Regions from separate parts of the Aeribacillus pallidus genome, predicted to be linked through region 2. Evidence: riboswitches for the same ligand, from Rfam matches in the RefSeq annotation. Region 2 holds a riboswitch; the other holds the start of a gene.
The links. A riboswitch is a leader RNA that binds a small molecule or an ion and turns the genes downstream of it on or off. The one in region 2 is predicted to bind FMN.
Positions count from the first base shown of each region.

Region 1: linked by a shared signal. The riboswitch ahead of ribE (riboflavin synthase) and the one ahead of ABES52_RS08495 (ECF transporter S component) in region 2 are both predicted to bind FMN.

Region 1 is NZ_JBCNBW010000056.1:1,718-9,519, forward strand. Features, by position in the region: gene ribH (6,7-dimethyl-8-ribityllumazine synthase) at 1-452, opposite strand, end outside; gene ABES52_RS12235 (bifunctional 3,4-dihydroxy-2-butanone-4-phosphate synthase/GTP cyclohydrolase II) at 466-1,659, opposite strand; gene ribE (riboflavin synthase) at 1,671-2,318, opposite strand; FMN riboswitch at 2,746-2,893, opposite strand; gene ABES52_RS12245 (DUF4870 domain-containing protein) at 2,970-3,293, opposite strand; gene ABES52_RS12250 (amidohydrolase) at 3,768-4,922, shown strand; gene ABES52_RS12255 (GNAT family N-acetyltransferase) at 5,162-5,722, shown strand; gene ABES52_RS12260 (YflJ family protein) at 5,731-5,904, opposite strand; gene ABES52_RS12265 (MATE family efflux transporter) at 6,035-7,393, shown strand; gene ABES52_RS12270 (SDR family oxidoreductase) at 7,449-7,802, opposite strand, start outside.
Region 2 is NZ_JBCNBW010000034.1:182,127-189,928, reverse strand. Features, by position in the region: gene ABES52_RS08505 (YpbB family protein) at 1-551, opposite strand, end outside; gene ABES52_RS08500 (ferredoxin) at 778-1,026, shown strand; gene ABES52_RS08495 (ECF transporter S component) at 1,246-1,827, opposite strand; FMN riboswitch at 1,973-2,108, opposite strand; gene ABES52_RS08490 (inorganic diphosphatase) at 2,273-2,773, shown strand; partial or broken gene ABES52_RS08485 (transposase) at 2,839-3,168, opposite strand; partial or broken gene ABES52_RS08480 (hypothetical protein) at 3,196-3,270, opposite strand; gene ABES52_RS08475 (peptidoglycan DD-metalloendopeptidase family protein) at 3,429-4,118, opposite strand; gene ABES52_RS08470 (RsiX family anti-sigma factor) at 4,236-5,381, opposite strand; gene sigX (RNA polymerase sigma factor SigX) at 5,368-5,904, opposite strand; gene ABES52_RS08460 (ABC transporter ATP-binding protein) at 6,003-7,259, opposite strand; gene ABES52_RS08455 (FecCD family ABC transporter permease) at 7,265-7,802, opposite strand, start outside.

The DNA.
Region 1 (7,802 bases), on a different contig from region 2:
TAAAGGTTGGCCATTTCGATTGCGTTAACGGCTGCTTCCCAACCTTTGTTCCCTGCTTTCGTCCCAGCACGTTCAATCGCCTGTTCAATCGTATCAGTGGTTAAGACACCGAAGATGACTGGAACTCCAGATTGTAGTGCCACATTGGCTACACCCTTAGCGACTTCGTTAGAGACGTAATCAAAATGCGGAGTGGCCCCGCGGATGACGGTCCCTAATGTAATCACGGCATCGTATTTTTGGGACTCTGCCAATTTTTTTGCCGCCAAAGGAATCTCAAAGGCACCTGGCACCCATACGATGGTTACATCCTCTTCATTCACCCCATGGCGCTTTAGCGCATCTTCTGCTCCGCTTAATAATTTACTCGTAATAAATTCATTGAAACGTGAAACTACAATAGCAACTTTCACTCCTGTACCGACTAAATGACCTTCCAATACTCGTTTCATCTCATTATCCTCCTTAAAATTTTAATAAATGACCTAATTTTTCATATTTTGTGCGTAAGTATCGCTCGTTAGCTTCTTTCGATGGCATTTGAATTGGAACACGTTCTACAACTTCTAATCCGTATCCTTTGAGTCCTGCGATTTTTCGTGGGTTATTGGTTAACAGTCGCATCTTACGTATGCCAATGTCACGCAAAATTTGAGCCCCGATTCCGTAATCGCGAAGGTCCGCTCCAAATCCAAGTTTATGATTGGCTTCAACCGTATCCAATCCTTCTTCTTGGAGCTTATATGCCTTTAATTTATTGATGAGTCCGATTCCACGTCCTTCTTGACGCATGTACAGTAAAACACCTTTTCCTTCTTCTTCAATTTGAGTTAAAGCAGCAGCAAGTTGCGGGCCACAATCGCAACGATGCGAGCCAAACACGTCGCCCGTTAAGCATTCCGAATGAACTCGGACTAAGACAGGCTCATCTCCTGAAATCTCCCCTTTTACTAGCGCTACATGCTCTTTACCGTCAATGTCATTTGTATACCCAAACACTCGAAACGTACCAAAATCCGTTGGCAATTGAATTTCCACTTCCCGATGAACAAGCTTTTCTTTTATCCGACGGTAAGCAATTAAATCTTGAATGGTAATCATCTTCATGTTCCATTTTCGAGCCATCTCTTGTAATTCTGGTACCCTTGCCATCGTCCCGTCATCTTTCATAATTTCACAAATGACTCCAGCAGGTTTTGCTCCACATAATTTTGCTAAATCGACGGCTGCTTCTGTATGACCGGCTCGTCGTAACACCCCGCCTTCTTTCGCCACCAGCGGAAAAATGTGACCTGGCCGTTTAAAATCGTCAGGCTTAGCCTCCTCTTCAAGCATCGCTAACACGGTTGTTGAACGCTCAAACGCACTAATCCCCGTATGGGTAGATTTATGATCAATACTTACTGTAAAGGCGGTTCCATGCGTATCGGTATTAACGGTAGTCATCGGCTGAAGATCAAGCTTATCGGCTAACTGTTCCGTAATCGGTACACAAATGAGCCCCCTACCTTCTTTTGCCATAAAATTAATGACTTCGGGAGTCGCTTTTTCTGCTAATGCGACAAAGTCACCTTCATTTTCGCGGTCTTCATCGTCCACCACGATAACCACTTTTCCTTGTTTTAAATCTTCTAACGCTTCTTCGATTGAATGAAACATTCCGGATCACCTCATGATAAAAATCCGTTTTTTTGAAGAAATTCCATAGTAATTGTCTCTTTTTTTGTAACCGTACGTTGTAGCATATGTTGAACATATTTAGCTAACATGTCTCCTTCAATATTGACTATGTCGCCGACACTTTTTTTCGCTAAAACAGTCATTTCTTGCGTATGTGGAATTAACGACACAGTTATTTCTCCATTTTTTACGTCAAAAATCGTTAACGATGTACCATCAATGGCTACCGATCCTTTTTCCATCATCAACGGTTGTAAAGAAGTAGGGATGTCGATCGTTACGTAAAGTGCATTATCAACGGCTTTCTTTCTTTTAATCGTTCCGGTCGCATCGACATGTCCTGAAACAAAGTGCCCACCAAATCGTCCTTGGGCATGCATTGCTCGCTCTAAATTCACTGGTGAACCTTTTTTTAACCATTTAAGCGACGTGTGGTGAAACGTCTCAGGCATTACATCCACATCGAACGTTGATTGGGTAAAAGAAGTAACGGTTAAACAAACACCATTAACGGCAATCGAATCGCCTATATGAACATCAGACAATACAACGGAAGCTTCAATGGTTAGTTTTAACGATTGTTGGCCTTGCTGAACCGCTAAAACTGTTCCAATTTCTTCAATAATCCCTGTGAACAAGCTGTCACCCACCTTTCGTTCAAATCGATTGACAATTAGTAAGTAAGGAATAGAAATGGAAGGAAATGCATCGAATGGGTTTTACAATTGGGGCACATTTGGGAGAAACCGTCGCGCAAATTGATGGATTATCTTGATGATAAAGTGGATCGACTTTTTAAAATTAATAAAATGCATAAAAATAAACAACAGTTCCTTTCCTCTTCTTCCACCATTTGGACTCTTTATTCGGGAAGAATAGATACGATGACACTTTTTCATCAAATTCGCACCTCCTTTCGAAAAAAATCGCCCCTTTTTCAGCAAGGGGCGATAAGAAGGCACGACGAAATAAGCGTCTTATGACCCCTTTTTCAAACTGCTGTCACATCACAACTGTTGACAGTGGTATTTCATGTAGTAGGTCAAAGATCTATTTAGACGCTTCCTTTTCCTTCTCCCATCCAGACTATTACTGTCGGCTTTGGAATTTCACCAAATCCACCGTTTTCTTTGTTAAAGAAAACGGGTCACGGGCTAAGAGGAATGACCTCATCACCGCCGGTCGGGAATTTCACCCTGCCCCGAAGGAAAACCTATTCGATTTAATGCTATCGTACCATAATTATTAAAAAATTGCATCTTTTAACTAACTTAAAGTGAAAAAGTTTGTTATTTAATGATTCTAAAAATAAACGGAATACGATACTCCTCTCCTTCAAACGCCTTAACGGCGGCCACAATGGTAAACACGATGGCTAAAATTCCAAGGAGCCCTAATAAAAGTCCCCCTATCAGAACTAATACAAGGATACAAGAGACGAGACCGTACACGGAATAGCTAATAAAAAAGTTGAAATATTCTTTTCCATGATAGTCAACGAACGGAGAATCGTCTTTTTTGATGAGCCAAATCACAAGCGGACCGATAAAGGCAGTAACAAAACTAATTAAATAAATGGCCGCTGCAAAGATTCGTTCATCTTTTGAAGGCATGATAATCATCCTCTCTTTATTCGATTTCTCATTTATTCTACGTTACATCCTACCCGATTGTTTCACCCATTGAAAAAGTACGTCTTCCTTTTCGTTTGATTTCATATGACTATATATAGCTAAGACAAATCTTTTTCACGGATTGAACGCCAAACGGCTGTTTATTTTTCTTTCTTTTCCACCCGTAATTGGAGGAATTGTTGATGAATTCTATGGCTATATGGAAATATGACTTTTCCAAGTCTATTCATAGAAACAGTAGCGGCATCACTTTACAGTTATATAGCAATTGTATTGATGGTTCGTTGGATGAAAAAACTATCCTTGAAATGGTTTACCGGGCACGTGTTGTGAGTAGGAGCGATCATTAGGATGTTTTATTAAATATTTAAAAATTTTTATATTCAAATCTCTTACTTTTCAAATACTTCAAAGAATATAATAAGTTCATCTATGTGCAAAGGTGGAGAAAAAATGACAAAACGGTTACTGAAACAAGCGAAAATCATTCGGGTCACCTCACCAATGATGGAAAAAGGAGATGTTCTCGTTCAAGATGGAAAAATTCGCGCTATAGCTCCATCAATTGAACCAACGAGCGATATGGAAATTATTCTTTGTCAAGGCTATTATTTACTACCAGGGTTTATCGACGTTCATACACATCTTGGGTTGTATGATGAAGGTACAGGTTGGGCAGGAAACGATGCCAATGAAACAAATGAACCTTTAACTCCACATATCCGTGCGTTGGACGGAGTATATCCTCTTGATCCCGGATTTCAAGATGCCATTCGTCACGGGATTACGACAGTCCATGTGATGCCTGGAAGTGCTAATGTAATCGGCGGAACGACTTCTGTCATCAAGACATTTGGAAAAAGTGTCGACCAAATGGTTATCAAACGGACAGCAGGGTTAAAAATTGCCTTAGGGGAAAATCCGAAGCGTATACATAGTAACGGAAACAAAGATTCCATTACCCGAATGGGTATTATGGGGATGTTAAGAGAAGCCTTTTATCATGCAAAAGTTTCTAAGGCAATGGATGATATACGAGTGATTCCCCTTTTACTTGCGCTACGGAAAGAAATTCCCGTCCGAATACACGCCCATCGTGCCGATGATATTTTATCAGCTCTACGATTGGCTGATGAATTTGATTTAGATATACGGATTGAACATTGTACAGAAGGTCATTTAATCGCAGACAAGCTACTAGGTCGAGGGTTACAAGTTAGTGTAGGTCCTACCTTATCAAGACGCTCGAAAGTGGAATTAAAAAATAAAAGCTGGTCAACTTATCGTATTTTAACCGAACATGGAATATCTGTCTCCATCACAACCGATCATCCGTACACGCCTATCCAATATTTAAACGTTTGTGCAGCATTGGCCGTTCGAGAAGGTTTATCTGCTCAAAAAGCAGTAGAAGGAATTACGATAAACCCTGCCCGAAATTTACAGCTGGACAACCGAATTGGAAGTATCGAAGTTGGAAAAGATGCCGACTTAGTCCTATGGAGCGAATTTCCTTTCCATTTCATGGCTAAACCAGTATTAACGATGGTGGATGGATACATCGCCTATATTCAACGAGAGAAGCTAACAATCCAGCCAAAACAATAAAATCGAATTTCATAAAAAATTAACATTTTCCCTATTCCCCTTTTTATGATTTTTTTGTATGATACAGAAGAAACGATGATGAACCAATTTCATATGGTAATTGAGGGAAGGCAAATGGTGCGCCACCAGTTTTCGAACTGGTTCTAGTGGGTTCGATTCCCACCCCGAAATTTTTTATGCAACTTTAAAAAATTTCGAGGGTGGGCCCACTTGGACCGCCCTCTAGTGGAGGGATGATTTTGCTTAAAAAAAGAGACTTAACTGATTGTCATGTGCTGTACGAGCTGATGACGCATCCGGAGGTCTTCCCTTTCGTGCGTCAAAAAGCATACTCATACGAAGAATTTCTTTTCATTACAAAGCAAAACATTGAAGCTGAAGAACGCGGAGAACTTATTTCGCGAACGATTTTGGATGAGTGGGGTAATCCAATCGGAACAATAAATTTGTTTGATATTGAAAACGGAGCGGGCTTTTTAGGTACTTGGCTAGGAAAGCCGTTTCACGGTAAAGGCTATAACCGCCGAGCAAAAGAAGCATTCTTTCAGGAATTGTTTTACGAATTAAACATCCACACGGTTTTTATGCGTATTCGAAAAGAAAATATCCGCTCACGAAAAGCTGCCGAAAAACTTCCATACGTCGTTTTAGCTAACGAAACGCGACCTCTCTTATACCAACAAGTAAATCAATCTTCCCATAGTTATGATTTATTTGAAGTTCCAAAAGATTTATTTCAACTATATGATCGTCGTCAATATCATTCCCTTGACGATAATCAAACAGCTTTGGAAGCATGAAAAACGAGTCATTCAGTTGACTCGTTTTTCGCTTGTCGTCCTTCATTTACATATTGAGCATAAAGTTGTCGTAGAATCGGAGTTTTGTATAATTCAATTTTTCGGAAATCTTGAGGATGGTTCCTTACTCCAGCTTCCTTTAATTGTTGCACAAACCATCCTTTTGAGTACTTAAACGCCATATTCTTCCTCCTTCACTAGGCTTGTCCCTTCCATCCTATGAAGAAAGGAAGCAAAATATGATATGTAAAAAAGAAAATCGTATGGTATAATATTTCACATTCGTTGGAAGAAGATGGAGTGAGCAGCATGATGGTTCAAACGTATACGAAAGGTCAAAAATTAAAGCAATTTTTTCTAATATTATTACCAATATTAATTACTCAATTATCGATGTATGCGATGAATTTTTTTGATACGATAATGGCTGGAAATTATTCATCCACCGATTTAGCAGGTGTAGCCATCGGCAGTTCGATTTGGGTCCCTATTTTTACAGGGTTAAGTGGCATTCTTTTATCTATTACCCCTATTGTCTCCCAATTAATAGGAGCAGGGGAAAAAAAGGACGTTTCGTTTTCTGTCATACAAGGAATCTATGTTTCTACTGTGATGGCTTTCATCGTAATCGGTATCGGTTCGATTTTTTTAGACCCGTTTTTAAACATGATGCAGTTAGATGATAAAGTGCAACAAATTGCCCATGATTATTTAGTGGCGCTATCTTTCGGAATCTTTCCTTTGTTTATGTATCAAGTCTGTCGATCGTTTATTGACGCTCTTGGAATGACCCGAACGACGATGATCATTACACTTCTTTCCTTACCGGTTAATGTTGCCTTAAATTACGTGTTTATTTATGGGGCACTATTTGTTCCTCCATTTGGAGGAGTAGGTGCCGGATATGCTTCGGCCATTACTTACTGGTTCATCTTATTTGTAGCCATTTGGATTATCGACCAACGTGTTCCTTTCCAACAATTTCGAATTTGGCGTCAAGTTCAGCCAGTTGATTTACGAAAATGGAAAGATATATTGATAATTGGTGTGCCCATCGGTTTATCGATTTTTTTCGAAACGAGTATTTTTTCAGCAGTCACCTTATTAATGAGTCCATTTGGGACAGTTACCGTGGCCTCTCACCAAGCAGCATTAAATTTTGCTTCGATGCTATATATGGTTCCATTAAGCATCTCAATAGCCTTAACGATTGTTGTTGGATTTGAAGTGGGAGCAAGAAGGTTTAAAGATGCCTCAACTTATAGCTTTTTAGGAATTAGCATTGCGGTCGGACTCTCATTTTTTTGTGGTTTATTGCTTTTTATATATAAAGATGTGGTAGCTGCGTTGTATACGGATGATTCGAACGTCCTTACATTAACGAGCCAGTTTTTACTGTACGCGGTCTTTTTTCAATTATCAGATGCCATTCAAGCTCCCGTCCAAGGAGCGTTACGTGGATATAAAGATGTCAATGTAACTTTTTTAATGGCTTTTATTTCTTATTGGATCATCGGTCTTCCTCTTGGGTATATGTTAGCCAATTTCACTCTCTTAGGTCCTTTCGGGTACTGGCTTGGGTTGATTACTGGCTTAGCTGCTGGTGCTGTTACGTTGTCCTATCGATTATGGTGGGTACAAAAAAAATATCGAAAACAACACTCGATATAAAAACAGGATGGGAAATCCCCATCCTTCTTTATAACAGCATATCGGGTAGTAGGCTTTATTGTTGATGATACACTTTGCCGAGAACATCTTTTCCTCCCGTGACTGGAATAATACTCCCTGTAATAAAACTTGACCTTTCATCACAAAGAAAAGCAATGACACGTGAAATATCCTCGCCGGTCCCTGGCCGTCCTACTGGAGAAGACGAATCTTTATAAGTAATCGCTTCATCGATGCTTTTTTCTTTCCAGTCCCCGATAATGTCACCCGGACAAATCATATTAACGGTAATCCCATTGGGTGCTTCTTCTAAAGCCAGCGTTTTTGTTAAGGAAGCCAGTCCAGTTTTCGCTGCGGCGAAAGCCGAACGATAAATCCACCCAGGTGCGGATTCAACGCGGTCAAAACC
Region 2 (7,802 bases):
GACGGGTCTTCAGGAGCATCATGTTGAAAAAGAGTAAACAATTCATCATATAATTTGTTAGCTAAATCCCGACGATTCGTCCAATGTTGCTTTAGCCACCATTTCATCCAACGTAATACGTTCGTCTCTCGCTGAATTGGATAATATTCCTTTTGATAATAAATCAAGTTAGACACAACTTGTACGCTTAAAGTCAACCTTTTCCAAAACACAATGGCTGCATCTTGATATTTCCATCCGTTTAAGTAAGAAGGCCAAGATTCCTGTTGAAAAAAAGCAGACACTTGTTGTTTTCCTTGTTCCGTAACTTGCACGCGACCATCTTGTAAGTAAATCCAACCATATGTCGATAGCTGTTCCAATTCGTTTTCAAAATCTTTCCGTTTTAAAAACGGGAATAAATGAAAAAATATATATAAGTTATATAAAAACGAGTCTTGAATCGTTTGCGAAGATTTCTTCCCTTTTAGTAAATGAAAAACTGAAGCCATCGTCCGTTCCGTTTGAATTTGTTGAAAACAATAAAGAAGGATGGCTTGAAAATATGTCATAAAGGTCCATCCCCTTTTCCTATTTTTTATGTACTTATTTTATCATGAGCTAAATAAGATATGGTATAATTGTTTCCCCTTTTCCTTATGTGAACGTTATAACATTTTTATTGAAATGTTCAAAGTTCACCTTTAGAATAGTAAATGACACCATTTTTTGTATCATCTTCTGTTGATACGTGAATAAATATCGATTATATAGACAACTTTATTGGGAGGTAGTTTCATGCCAAAATATACGATTGTTGACAAAGAGACTTGCATTGCATGTGGAGCATGCGGCGCAGCTGCACCTGACATCTACGACTACGACGATGAAGGTATTGCCTTTGTTACGCTAGATGACAACCAAGGTATTGCTGAAGTACCTGAAATTTTACATGACGATATGATGGATGCGTTCGAAGGTTGCCCAACGGATTCTATTAAAGTAGCGGATGAACCGTTCGACGGAGACCCATTGAAATTCGAATAATCGTTTAGGCTAACATTCTTTTTGTTAGCCTTTTTTTTGGAAAATAATATGGGCTAAAATGTATATACTTACACGTTTTACAGTAGCACTTTGGACAATGAATTATTCTTTCCAGACACAAAATATTATTATGACAAAATATTCCTGTAATTGTACAATTTAACTACAATAAAAAGAGGATTACACCAAATGAAAGAATGATGTAATCCTCTTTTTTATTTAAGCTCCATGAATGACAGATTGTTTATTCAACCAATACTGGAGTCTAATAAATATTAATGTAAAAACGAACGTAATTAACAATCCTTTCACGACATTAAATGGAAAAATAGCTGATACAATAAATTGACGTGCTTCAGGTCCACTCATGGCCGGCATATTTAAAAAGAATGTATACGCAGGTAAAAAGACGAAATAGTTTAATATACTCATACTTACAGCCATTGAAAGTGTTCCTACTACAAGGGCTACCGTCATTCCACGTGTAGACTTCATGCGTTGATAAATATAATAGGTAGGTAAAATGAAAAAGATTCCTGCCGTAAAATTCGCCGCATGCCCAATTGGAATTCCTGTTTCACTTCCTGTGATAAAATAGTCCAAAATATTTTTGATGAGCTCGATGATGATTCCTGCCAAAGGACCGAACAAAATGGCTCCGACAAGCGCAGGGATGTCACTAAAATCGACTAATAAAAACGTCGGAAAACCTGGGAATGGAAAATTGAGCATCATCAAAACATAAGCGATGCTACTCAACATTCCAATAGATACAAATCTTTTGAGTCTTCCATTATTCATTTGTTTCCTCTCTCCTTTTTGTGATTCATCGTACGACAAGAAGAAAGGTTTTGCCTTCATGCATGAAAAAACCCTCAAGACACGCTTGAGGGAGAATTGTAGGCATACTGAAATAAACGTTTTTAAAAACGCATGTTGGCAATACCTTCATCTTCTCCCATCCAGACTATACTGTCGGCTTTGGAATCGCACCAAATCCTGCCCAATGAAGGGCTCGCGGGCTTAGAAGGAACTCCTTCATCACCGCCGGTCGGGAATTTCACCCTGCCCCGAAGATGAATCATATTTTTTTCGTTTATTATACTGTAATAATCTTTTGAAAGAAAGTCAAATATTTTGATTTCAAGATATTATAAAAAACGAACCATATAGAATAATCGTTTGATACTTATATGTAGTTCGAATATAATAAAAAGGCATACATACAATTAAAGGAGGAACGAATATGGCTTTCGAAAACAAAGTCGTTGAAGCATTTATCGAAATTCCTACTGGTAGCCAAAATAAATACGAATTTGACAAAGAGCGTGGTGTGTTTAAGTTAGACCGCGTTTTATTCTCACCTATGTTTTATCCAGCTGAATACGGCTACTTAGAAAATACGCTTGCCCTTGATGGCGATCCACTAGACATTTTAGTCATCACAACAAACCCAACATTTCCAGGATGCGTCATTGATACGCGCGTCATCGGTTATTTAAACATGGTAGATAGCGGAGAAGAAGACGCAAAATTAATTGGTGTTCCTGTTGAGGATCCACGCTTTGATGAAATTCGATCTATCGAAGATTTACCACAACATAAATTAAGAGAAATTGCTCACTTCTTTGAACGATATAAAGACTTACAAGGTAAGAAAACAGAAATTGGTACGTGGGAAGGCCCAGAAGCTGCAGCAAAATTAATCGACGAGTGCCTTGCTCGCTACGAAGAAAGCAAGAAATAATATATAAAAAAGAGGGACAACTTTGCACATAACCCTGTCAAGTAGACAATGAAAAAAAGAGTATATTAAGCTGCGGTCTTTTCTCGGTATTCAATCGGGGAAAGGCCGTTGAATTTTTCTTGGAATCGATCTTTATTGTAAAAATCTATATACTCCATAATCCCCTATATGCTTGATCGATTGTTTTAGGACGCACTAAATTCAATTTCTAGGTCTTTAAATGTGAGAAGAAACTTTCAATACAGGCATTATCAAGGCAGTTTCCTCTTCGGGAATGGCTTCCTCCTTTACTTGTTTCTCATACGCCTTAGTTTTGTATATTGGAATCCTTGATCTAAATGAATGAGTGCTTTTTTAGTAAATGGTTTTCCCTTTAATTGCTTCAAGGTGTCCAACGACTCATTGTTTTTTACTTTCTTTACCCACTCAGCAATTTGAGCATCGCTCTTGATCCCAAATTGTTCACGAAGCTGACGATAAGACCAGCCCTCCTCCAACTTCAAACGAACTACTTCACGTTTTATATGATGTATAAGTTTGTCCCTTTTTTGCCATAGAAAAATCCCCTCCCAAAAAGACTATTAAGAACATCATACCATGCTCTCTTTTTTTAATGTCTACCTGTAGGGGTTAAGACCACTTTCCCTCTTCTTTTTTATTTTCTTATTTCCAACGTTTGACCAGCCACGATCAAGTGAGGATTCGAAAGTTCGTTCCACTGTTGTAAATGTTCAATGGAGACCCCATTGATTTTTGCAATTTGATACAACGTATCGCCAGGCTGGATCGTATAAGTAATCACTTTATGTACCTGAGAGACTTCCATGGTTTGATATGGGTCGTGTACTAACGCAAAAACGTATTCCCCAATACCGCCTTTTCCGTAAATAACAAACGGATCGATGGCGTTTACTTTCTCTATCGTCCATGCCCCTTGATGAATTTCAAAATGTAAATGGACACCTGACGAATGACCAGTGGAGCCCATTTTTCCAATCAGTTGTCCTTGCTGTACTTGGTCTCCCTCATTCACAAGTCTTTTTTGTAAATGAGCATAGACGGTTTCAAAGCCGTTTGGGTGTTGTAAAAAAATAACATTCCCGTACGATGAAGAATAATAAGAACGTATGACTTTCCCTTTATCAACGGCAAATACATTCGTTCCGAGCCTACCACCTATGTCGATTCCTTTATGAGTTCCGTCTCGAGTACCAAACGTATCGGTAATAATACCATCTGTTGGAAACACCCAATGAGATAGTTCCGCTCCTTTGGCCGGACTTGGAGACAACATAATCATCCAACCAAAAAATATAATATAGAACCGCCTAAAATAATAATCCAATGTCATTCTCTCCTAACTTATTGGAATGAAACTTTTTACATCTGTTATCGTTTGCAGGCGAAAAAAATTTATTCATACAACAAAAAAGTGCTTAACCAAGAATGATTAAACACTTTTTTAACGATTACCGTTATTATTTTGTGAGGCTTCCAGATGTAAAGCAATCCCATTCGGTGCCTTAGGAACGGCTACTGGCTCTCGAAATTGAAATTTATCCCAACTCTTTGGAGTAATATTTTCGAATGAAACAAATTGATAGCCAAATTGTTTCGCTGCGAGTAAAAGGGATTCAATCATATGAATGGCGTTGGCGTAAGGTAGAATCGCTAAATCAACTTTCGGTTGAAAAATCAATGATATTGTATTTTTGTCGATTGGTTGAATCTTTATTTGAACATGTTCTGGTAACGTCGGCTGTAAATTGGCGCGTGGGGCATGCTTCATTGCTTGAATGACCGATTGCAAGGAAGAATAATCCCCTTTCATTGGGACCAGATAACTTTTTCGACCTAATTGATAAATATAGTAAGAACTTTTTTGGTTATTATTAATAGAAAATTGCTGTTCAATCGACTCCCCTTGTGCCTCGTCGGTAACGACCTCTGCGTAACGAATGTTCGAATCAGCAAAAGTATAGTTCAATGATTCATATATTGGTTGAACATCGATTACTTGTCGATCCGTTAATGAACCTACTTTCATGTGTAATTGGACCTTTTCACTTTCTGGTTGCTTAAAAGATATCAATTCACTTGAATACAACGGTTGAAATCCTAGTTCCTCTTCAGGAATTTTCTTTGCTAATATTTGAAATTGTTGAAACCAAGAGCTCTCGTTCGATCCAATGATACTGATTGGAACGACGAGTTGGTCCGGAGTAAGTAGACCAAAGGTGAAAATGGTTTGGCTATCATCATAAATGGACTTGACTGGCTCTTCCATCGCCATAATCGAAAATTTTTTGCCTTCCATCTCTTCAGAAACAGTTTGTTCAAAAGATATACTCTCAGCACCGTCTTCACTAATATTATAGTGAGGGTCATTTTGTACTAGGATATTCCACGTCACAAAACAAAGAACAAGTACAGCAACAACCGCAAAGGAAGGAATGAGATAAAAACGTTTCGTTGGACTTATTTGAGGTTCCTGCCTTCTTTTTTGAATTTCGTCATATACCTCTTCTTTTGTTCGATGGTCGGAAATAGAAGGGAACGATTGGAGTATTTCTTTCATTTGTTGTTCGTACTCTTCATGTCGTTTCATTTGTTTCCGACCCTCCCTTCATAGCCATTATGTGTTTTTTTAATGCTTTTAATGCACGGTGTTGCGTCGTTTTTACTTTACTTTCCGTCCAGCCAAGTGCTTCAGCGGTTTCTTGAATCGATAATTCTTGAATGAAACGCATAATAATCACCATTTGTTGGTCTGTCGTACACCTTTGTAAACATTCAAACATCAGTTGAATTTCTTCTTTTTGTATAGCAATTTCTTCAGGCATGGGTGCGTCGCTTATCACTAACTGTTTCTTCCAATCAAAAAAATCAACAATACGTTCTTTCCATCCTTTTTGTTTTCGAAAGTAATCAATCGCCACATTTTTCGCAATCGAATATAACCAAGTTTTCTCAGAACTCCTCCCTTGGAAATGATATTGGGCTTTTAATACTCGTATATAAACCTCTTGAACTAAGTCTTCGGCAAGTTCTCTATTTTTAACCATATAAAATAAAAATTGAAATACATCTTGGTGGTACTTGTCATACAATTTTTCAAAAAAGGAGTCCATATAAAATATCCTCCTGTCAATAAATTAGTCGTACCTTCAATAAAAAAAGTTACAAACTCACTATATCCCGTTTTAAAGAAAAAAGGAAGGAGATTTTTTTATCTCTTTCCTTTATTTAAAAACGTAAATATCGATTGTCGAATACGGTCAAATTGTATTTCATTCATTTGCGAAGAAGATTCACAAGTACCTATTAATATCGTTATTTTACTATTTAATTTAGGGAAAATTGGTGCAAGTTCTTCATAACAACGAGTATAAACATCAATAAGTTGGAGAGATGAAAATCTTTGGTTAATATGGAAATATAAAGTGACATGGCTCTCATATTTTTGATGGAATAACCCATATACGTTTACATCTTGTGAAGTATATACCTCTTCAATTCGTGTAAGAGAAGGGGCAACCGCGTAATTCTTTTCTTCCACCTCTTCTTTAGTTACCCCATCATACCAACCATCAAACGTAACCTGATTGCATTTACCAAATAACCGTACTGGGCGGGAAAAATCAATTCCTTTTTCATTGAAATGAACTTTTATTTTGCCAAAAAACGAGCTACTCGGAACGAAAGGCTGTAGCTGCATGGTACTTTTCGATTCATGTGGAAGGAGATGAAACGTAAGACCATAAAGGGACGACAATTGCTGTTCATGTATTCGATCCATCCGAACGATCTGTCGTTCACACGTTCCTTCTTTCATCATAATGAGCTGATCGCAAAACATAAGTGCTAAGTTTACATCATGGAACACAGAAACGACTGTGAGTTTTTGTTGATCAACAAGCGAGCGTAAGTAGGCTAACAGTTGAATTTGATGCGAAATATCTAAATGATTCGTCGGCTCATCTAACAGTAGAAGTTCCGCTTCTTGAGCAAGAGCCCGAGCAAGAAACACCCGTTGTCTTTCGCCGCCACTTAATTGCACGACAGGAACTTGCGCGAAGTGATCCACTTGCGTTTGTTGCATCGCCTGTTGGACTACTTGTTCATCCTTTGACGTCCATTTCGGAAACATTCCTTTTTGATGAGCATACCTTCCAAAGGAAACAGTCTCCTTAACGGTATAGGAAAACGATAATTCCATATGTTGAGGTAAAACGGCTACTTTTCTTGCAAATTCCTTTGGTGAAAAATCATGAATATGTTTTCCGTTAATCCAAATATCCCCTTGTTGTAACGACAAAGATCGATTCATCAATTTTAACAACGTCGATTTTCCACTACCGTTCGGCCCAATAATACCGACCATTTCGAATCGTTCTATCGATAAATTAATGGCGTTTATTAACGGCGTGTTTTCGTCATACCGAAAAGAAACATTTTCTAGGGAAATAAAAGGTTGTTTGGCCATCTGTCTCACATCCCTTTTCTTCTACGTCGGAAAAAAATAAATGTAAATATAGGGGCTCCGATAAAGGACGTTACGACTCCGATTGGTAATTCACGTGGTTCGATTATCGTACGCGAAAACAAATCAGCGATCACCAGAAAAGCACCGCCATAAAAAAGAGAATGCGGTAGCAACCAGCGGTGATTACTTCCAATGAATAGACGAACCATATGCGGAATGACGAGTCCGACAAAACCGATTGTCCCACTAACCGCTACACTTGCTCCAGTTAAAATTGACGCCCCTAATAGGAGCATTTTCTTCCTTTGCTCCGTATCCACCCCAAGATGCTTTGCTACTTCTTCACCGAATGTAAACGCATTCAACTCGCGAATGTTGAAAAAAATTAGAAGTGCTCCGATTAAAAAAAACGGTAGGAGAAGATAGACAAATTCCCACCCTCTCATCGCCACACTCCCCATCAACCATGTAATTATTTGGCGAAGCTCTTCCCCAGATAGGGCAACGAAGAGGGTAATCACAGCCCCTAAAAAGGATGAAAAA